2 regions of the Paenibacillus sp. F411 genome follow, and region 2 is predicted to be linked to the other one. Evidence: predicted binding sites of a transcription regulator. Region 2 holds the regulator's gene; the other holds the start of a gene.
What was found. The regulator LexA, encoded in region 2, represses DNA repair genes until DNA is damaged. The targets are predictions, from matches to a motif close to CGAACATATGTTCG.
Positions count from the first base shown of each region.

Region 1: JJQ72_RS02065 (ImmA/IrrE family metallo-endopeptidase) is a predicted target of LexA. The motif match lies at 2,211-2,224, and genes of this name have one in related genera.

Region 1 is NZ_JAGFIP010000001.1:461,591-465,242, reverse strand. It holds gene JJQ72_RS02090 (hypothetical protein) at 1-210, opposite strand, end outside; gene JJQ72_RS02085 (XRE family transcriptional regulator) at 220-735, opposite strand; gene JJQ72_RS02080 (hypothetical protein) at 1,074-1,211, opposite strand; gene JJQ72_RS02075 (helix-turn-helix domain-containing protein) at 1,347-1,595, opposite strand; gene JJQ72_RS02070 (helix-turn-helix domain-containing protein) at 1,769-2,122, shown strand; gene JJQ72_RS02065 (ImmA/IrrE family metallo-endopeptidase) at 2,242-3,102, shown strand; partial or broken gene JJQ72_RS02060 (recombinase family protein) at 3,116-3,652, shown strand, end outside.
Region 2 is NZ_JAGFIP010000002.1:232,934-236,585, forward strand. It holds gene JJQ72_RS03505 (HAD family hydrolase) at 1-189, opposite strand, end outside; gene JJQ72_RS03510 (hypothetical protein) at 225-746, opposite strand; gene JJQ72_RS03515 (DUF896 domain-containing protein) at 786-989, opposite strand; gene JJQ72_RS03520 (LysM peptidoglycan-binding domain-containing protein) at 1,189-1,563, opposite strand; gene lexA (transcriptional repressor LexA) at 1,743-2,369, shown strand; gene JJQ72_RS03530 (hypothetical protein) at 2,498-3,106, opposite strand.

The sequences.
Region 1 (3,652 bases), on a different contig from region 2:
TGTTCTCAAACGGGACTGCCCTGGCCGGCGGTCTTTTTTCATTTCCACTTCATTTTCTGCGAATCGGATCATGGTGTTTAGATAGGTAATTCCATCAATCAACTTGTTAGGATGTATCATTTTATCCGGATTACGAACAATGATATGCAGGTTATGTTCAGCATTTCTTCCCGCCTGCAAAGCTTGTCTTACCAAATCACTTCTCAACATACAGAAACCTCATTTCATATACTTTTTCGATTTCATGACTGAGCGGTGCTCTTTCCAAGTAGCGAGCCATGAAAAGGAATATTCTTTACACAGCACCGCCGCTAGATGGGTCAGCGCGGTGATCGCCTCGACCGTTTCCATAAGCAGCCGCTTAATCTGCTGGCGTTCCGACTCATCGATCTGCTCATTTGTCTTGCTAATAGGAGCTTGTCCGGATGCAGTAAGCACTTCTTTGATCTCTTCCACGCTCTTGATTAATACACTCGCCCTATGTAAATCCACATTGTTGAGCCAAGGTGCAAAGGCGCCACCGGTCACTTCTCCGGCTGCCGCAATGTATAACTGACCGTCATCGTAATACTGGGTGGTAGATGCCATAACTTCTTTGGATGGCTTCCTTGTGCCCTTTATGACTTTTCCAATGAGTGAGGCATCTACATGTGCTGCAGTCCCGGCATTCCCTCTTGTGTCTCCTTTGCGTTTTAATACTTCATCGAGTGCTGATCCGAATTGTCCGATTGCCATATCTCGATCTTCTCCTTTGTCCGATTATTGGGATGATGACGGACAAGGAAATGCTGTAATATGAAGTTGTTAGTAAGACTTTCCCCTCTCGTCATCCCCTTCGCCGCTGGCAGCTGGTACCGCTCCAGCGGCTTTCTTCTATCCTCTTCAAGTTTTCATGCGCTTCCTTCAGCACCCGTTTCCGCTCAAGCTTTGATATACTTTCGTGATTTATAGAATAATGTGGGAGCGACATGTTCAATGCGATCTCAGTATCGATGTTTTTTAGCAACCTTCTGGTAACAATGGCTGATACACAGGCGGATCGAGATGTTTGACGTACCCATCTAAATCGCATCCTAGGCTCCTTCCTCGAGCTCAACATCTTCCTTTTTCTCTGGATGAGGAGCCTCGTGTACGATTCTTAGGGCTTCGACCATCCTCTCCATGTCTGGCTCATATTCAGCTCGATAAGTTATTCCCGATGGATTACCCATGTTCTTCTCCTCCTAATTCAAATTCCAAAAGGACATAGCAACTTCAGCTCGGCTCAAGATTGACTTCTTAAGAATCAGGCGTTCCACGTACTTCTTATATGTCCTGGATGTTATTCCACTTTTCACACCACTTCTCTATTTTGCTATTTTAGCAAATCCGAGACCAAAAAAATTTTCAATTCTACATTCTAATTTATTTGCAAGTGCAGGCAACTGGTTCGCTTTGAAAGAGTAACTCCCCTCCTCATACTTCATATATGTTGATGCATTCTTAAAACCTAACGATTCAGCCAAGTCCTGTAATGATAATCCCAGCTCAAGTCTCCGCTGCTTTACAAACTCCAGATTTACTTCACTGGTGAATTGCTCTGACTTTTTACCCACTTTACACCTCCTCGCTAATTTGCTGTTTCAGCAAACCTTCTTGCTTTAATATACATTGCTGTTTTAGCAAAGTCAATCACTTTTTTGTTGTTTTAGCAAAATAGTTTTTTCTGTTTTAGAAAAATGTTAGAATATCATTGCCATATTAGAAAACAATGAGGAGAGTGGCATACTTGTCCGTTGCTGGAGACCGTATTAAAAAATTAAGAGAACGCGAAGGTCTCACTCAACTTGATCTGGCAAATAAAATTGGGATTAATAATAGTGTTCTTTCGCGTATCGAAGCAGGCAAACGTCCTGTTGAGGATGTTGAAATGAATGCATTTGCTGATTTCTTTGATGTCACTACCGATTATTTACTTGGTAGAACAGACTACCCTAAGGGTTACCAGACGAATATGTCATTTTACGGTGGACCAGAACAATACACACAGGATGAAATAGAGGAAATGGAGGCAGCCCTTGAGAGATATCGCGATATGAAACGCCGGGCAGCTGAACAAGCAAAGAAAGACTCGAAGAAATAACAAGCACTCCAGCCTATGGGAATATATAAGGATTATAAGTAACTTTCTGCTTAACAGCCCTATCGGGCTTTTCTTTTACATCAATAAACGAACATACATTCCCTTTTCGAGGTGTATACATGATTTTTCCTAACTATTACGAAACTACACTGGAGCAGTGGGTATCTAATCGTTACCGTGCAAGTCGTATCCTTCAACCAGAGGATATGGATTTAGATCGGATCAGTGAGGTATTTCTTGTTGATCTACGTTATGATCAATGCCTGCCATTTTCTGATAATGAAGAGAGAGTTATCTTCTTAAACAAGAGGGACCCCCATCCTATTGCACGGATGGTATACTTCCATGAACTCTGCCATGTGCTTAGACATGCCGGAGATCAACGAAGAATGAACAAACTCTTTAGAGATGGCCAGGAAGCTGATGCAAAAGCCTTCCTGTTATACGCGTCAATGCCTTTCTTTATGATTTCTCAACTTGACATCCCCGAAAACCAAAAGGGCGCAACATATTATCTAGCGAAATTGTTTAGTGTACCTCCAAAACTTGCTAAGCAGCGACTCCTTCAAATTCAAAGAAGAGAGCTCCAAAGCACCCTGATGTTGTCTAGGTTACCTATTGCAGGTGATGAGCCGGTTAACGTCCCGACAGAAACACAAATCTATGCATATTACGATCCAGCGGGCAATCTGGAGTGCCCATCACAGTTGATACTGCATATTGATGAACAAACTTTACATACATGTGATGTGCTTCAGTTTTCTTTAGACGATTCCCTTGCTCATATTGATGAGAGTGAACTACATGTTTTTGCTGCTTGCCTACCTGTATTAAGCGATGACCTAGATTACAAAGATGGCAAAATCAGCTTAAAACTTCGTCATCTCACAAACAGATACAATTATGCTTCACAAAGCTTTGTGATTCAGATGAAAGAACTCAAAACTGTTATGGAATTTAACGGAGCATATTGCAAATAAGGAGGATTTTCCTATGATAAATTTTGCCTCAGATAATGAAATCAAAGATGTTGCCATATACCCTCGGGTCTCCAGTGACGATCAACAAGAACGTGAAACCATCCAGAGCCAGATTGAATTTGCAATCAAATATTGTGAGCTTCATGGTTTAAATATTGTTGATTGGTATAAAGATGATGGAGTCTCAGGAACCGTCCCTCTTAATGAACGGCCGGAAGGCAAACGACTTTTAGAGGATGCTATGGCTGGTAAGTTCAAAAGCGTCCTTATATATAATATGAAACGTCTTGGTAGGAAGGCTCGAGTGACACTTGATGCCATCTATGAGCTCGAAGAATACGGAGTTACTATCAAATCCATGACCGAACCTTTTGATACCAGTACGCCAATGGGTAGATTCGTCATTACTGTCCTGGCTGGTCAAGCTGAGTTTGATCGAGATACCCTCCTCGAAACCCTCTGGCATGGTGCGAATCGAGTTGCTCGCCAAGGTCAATGGCTGGGGGGGATCGTACCATATGGATATGTGGTTGTAGATAAATTTCTTCAA
Region 2 (3,652 bases):
AAAAGCAAATGTATCATAGGTTTCATAAAGCTTACGAGCTTCTTCACGAACAGCTGCAAGCAGCTCCCCGGCATTAATGGAGACAGCGTCGGCAGCCGCTTTGCAGGTAGCTGTAAAGGCCTCTTCTACACTTCGCTCATCCCATAGCAGGGTATCATCCAAATCAAACAACACAGCAGCAGTAGACATGTCCCTCTCCCCTTCAATCTTCTGTAATTTGTCGGTTACTTCCGCTCCACCGCAATTTGGTGCATGCTGGCGAATTCCTCCAGCCTTTTCCCCATAGCATCCGTATCATATCGGTTAATCAGACGGGAAAACACCCAATTGCCGCCCTTTGCTGACGTCTCAATAACGACAGAGCCGTTCAAAAGCCGAATCTTGCTAATTTCGGAAGGTGATAGCTTCCGTTCGCGATTGAATTTGAACGTTGACAGCGTATTTCGGCCAACCTTCAAGAACGGCTTTCTCAAAAAAATCATGATCGCAAGCAGCACATACAGACTAACTCCTACCCAGTTCAGAACGTCGCTTGCTCCAGCCGCGCTCGCTGTAGCTCTGCCCAACAAAGCGTACAGACCTGCCAGGGCCAGAAGCACAATCGGCAGTACATATTTACGACCCTTAAAAATGTGTCCATCAGCCGCTGTACCGTTACCGCCAATAGAGGTCTGGCCCTGCTTCTTACGCTGTTTATTGACCTGGGCCAGGTTCTTGCTTACTTTTCTTTCCCATGAACGAGACATGTCCTTACCCCTTTATTCATGTTTATTTAAAAAGCAGACTTAATGCTTTAAGCCTTTCCCTTTACCGGGCTCTTCATCAACAAATTCAATGGAATCCAGCTGCTGCCGGAAATTTCTTCTTATATTATTGAGATAGATTTCACGAAGCTCAGCACGCTCCTGCTGCTCCTGCTCCGTTAACCCCTCCGTCTTATTCTTTCTCGCGAGAACGTTAATACGCTCCACCAATGCATCAATGTCCATCTGAATACCTCCACTTATATGTTCATTTCTAACTGTGACATGAGAAAAAGAGCTTGTCAAGAAAGCGGCCTTGACCAAGCTCTTTATTATGAAAGAGTCAGATATATTATATCATCATCTGTGAAGAAACAGATACGTCATTTTAAATAATGCAGATCAAGGGGAATGAGTATAAGATAAGCCTATTTCCTATGACAGTTTAGTAGAGGGGTAAACTCAGAACCTCTCCGAATTTAATATCATGGCTATTCAGTCCGTTAAACTTCGCAATGGTATGAATATAGTCACGGATGTCCATGGAATCCGGCTTGTGACTAGCTGCAATGCTCCATAAGGTGTCACCTGACTGCACAACGATCTCCCTCACCTCAGCAGGTTCCTCTTCCCCGTTTGCAAATACAGTCAATGCGCTGCTAAAGCCCAGAAAGAACACGAACAGAATGCCTAACAGCTTGTTGCGGTTTAAAGACATTATGTAATTCAAAGCTTGAGATAAGGACTTCCTCCCCTGTGCACTAGCTTGCGGCTGCGCCGGGTGGTCATAAATACTCCGATAAGTACTATATTTCAGCATGTCGATCATCTCCCAAACAAATGTTCTGTTTGAATCTACTATAACAAGAACACTTGTTTGTTTCAAGCGTTTTTTACGAACAATTGTTCCGAGAAAAATTATTTAGAACTAATGTTTGTACGAACGGTAGTTCTATGTTATACTTTTACCAAACGTTACATAAATGGGGTTGATAAGGAATGTCGAAGATATCCAGCCGCCAATTGGCCATATTGGAATTTATCCGTACAGAAGTACGCAGTAAAGGGTATCCGCCTTCAGTTCGTGAGATTGGCGAAGCCGTCGGACTGGCCTCCAGCTCTACGGTACACGGTCATTTAGACCGTCTGGAGAAGAAGGGCCTGATTCGCCGAGACCCTACTAAGCCTAGAGCGATTGAACTGCTGGGCCAGGAAGAGTCAGAGAGCAGCAATCTTTTCACGCATACGATTTCCAGAGTGCCTGTAGTCGGTAAGGTTACCGCCGGCGTTCCGATCACCGCTACGGAGAATATTGAAGATTACTTCCCGCTGCCTCAGCATTTTGTTGGCGATGACAAGATTTTCATGCTTTCCGTCGCTGGCGACAGTATGGTTGAGGCCGGAATCATCAATGGAGATTACGTGATCGTAAGACAGCAGCAGACCGCGGACAATGGAGATATTGTCGTCGCCATGACCGAAGAGGACGAAGCTACAGTCAAGACCTTCTATAAGGAAAAGGATCATATCCGTCTTCAGCCAGAGAACTCGGCGTACGAGCCGCTTCGCTTGAATCATGTGTCGATTTTAGGTAAAGTAGTAGGCATTTTTAGAGATATTCATTAGGAATATTCACCATCTAATTAAGAGAAGATGACCTCTGTACTTTGTGCAGGGTTATCTTTTTTGTTGTTGCTTCCGATATAAAAAAGCTGCCACTGTATCATAAAATTATAAAACATAAATTTTGGAGTTTAGAAATTCTTTAGATAAGACTGAATGGCTCTTGTAGCTTTTTTTGTTATTTCGCTATCTATTTTAGCCTCTGCATTCTGGTGGACAATAATTATCAAGTTTTTATAGCTAAAAGTTAAAATATCTGTTTTTTGAGATAGGTTCTGATCAATGTCAGATAGACCTTTAGTTTTACTATATTCAATAATGTCGTTTCCTATAAAATTTTTAGTGTAGGCAAACTTTATAATTACTTGCTTAGTGGTATCTTCATCTTCAAAAATTAGCATTCTTTGAGTTGTTCGTATTGGTGTGTTATTTTCTATCTTTCCTTCCAAAGATAAAATCTCTCGTGTGTTAAACGATAAATCCTTATCGACTATTACTAACTCCTCTTCAAAAGTTCCGTTTTTTAAGTCAAATCCTTCAATTTTTAAAGTTTTAGCAGAATCAAAAAATAGTTTGTCAAAATTTTCATACGTTATCACTTGATTTGATAATGCATTGTTATCTGGTACAGGTTTATTAACTTCATGAGTATCCTTCGTAACTTCAACCTCCCCCTTACAACCCATAATGAATAATAGCGTCGTAATTAATATAAGCAAAACACGTAACTTTCTCATCATCTCTCCTCCTAGAAAACAATTTTTCTATTTGTATTCTTCTATCCTATGATTGCACATCATATTAAGGAAGACATTATGTAATGTCCCAAATTCACACTGTTTCCCGTGCCTTACTTTGATGCACAAGGATGAACAGATACGCCAAGTCGCAGAGGTTTCGTTAAACTAACAACCATCCAATTTGATGAGAACACAATGCGGAAAAAGGTGTCTAAACTACTGTCACGCTGGGCTTCAATTCTGCGAAAACGACCTACAAGATGGCAAAAGCCGATCCCTAAAAAAGCTCCGTTTCACGAGGAAAGCATGCCAGCGCTAAAAAACAAATGGTGGACGGGCGTATCGATCATCTGCAATTTGAGAATGAGTCAATAATTCCTACTTACCTGACCGCCTTACAATACAACTGGTGTCCCTTGAAGCAAACCACGGCTGACTGTCTTAAGTTTTTTGCCCGAGTACATTCCTGAGTTGAACCCTGATGAAGGTTTGTAGAAGTACTTAAAACAGGACGTCGTTCACTGTGTATTATTCAGTTAATTCTAC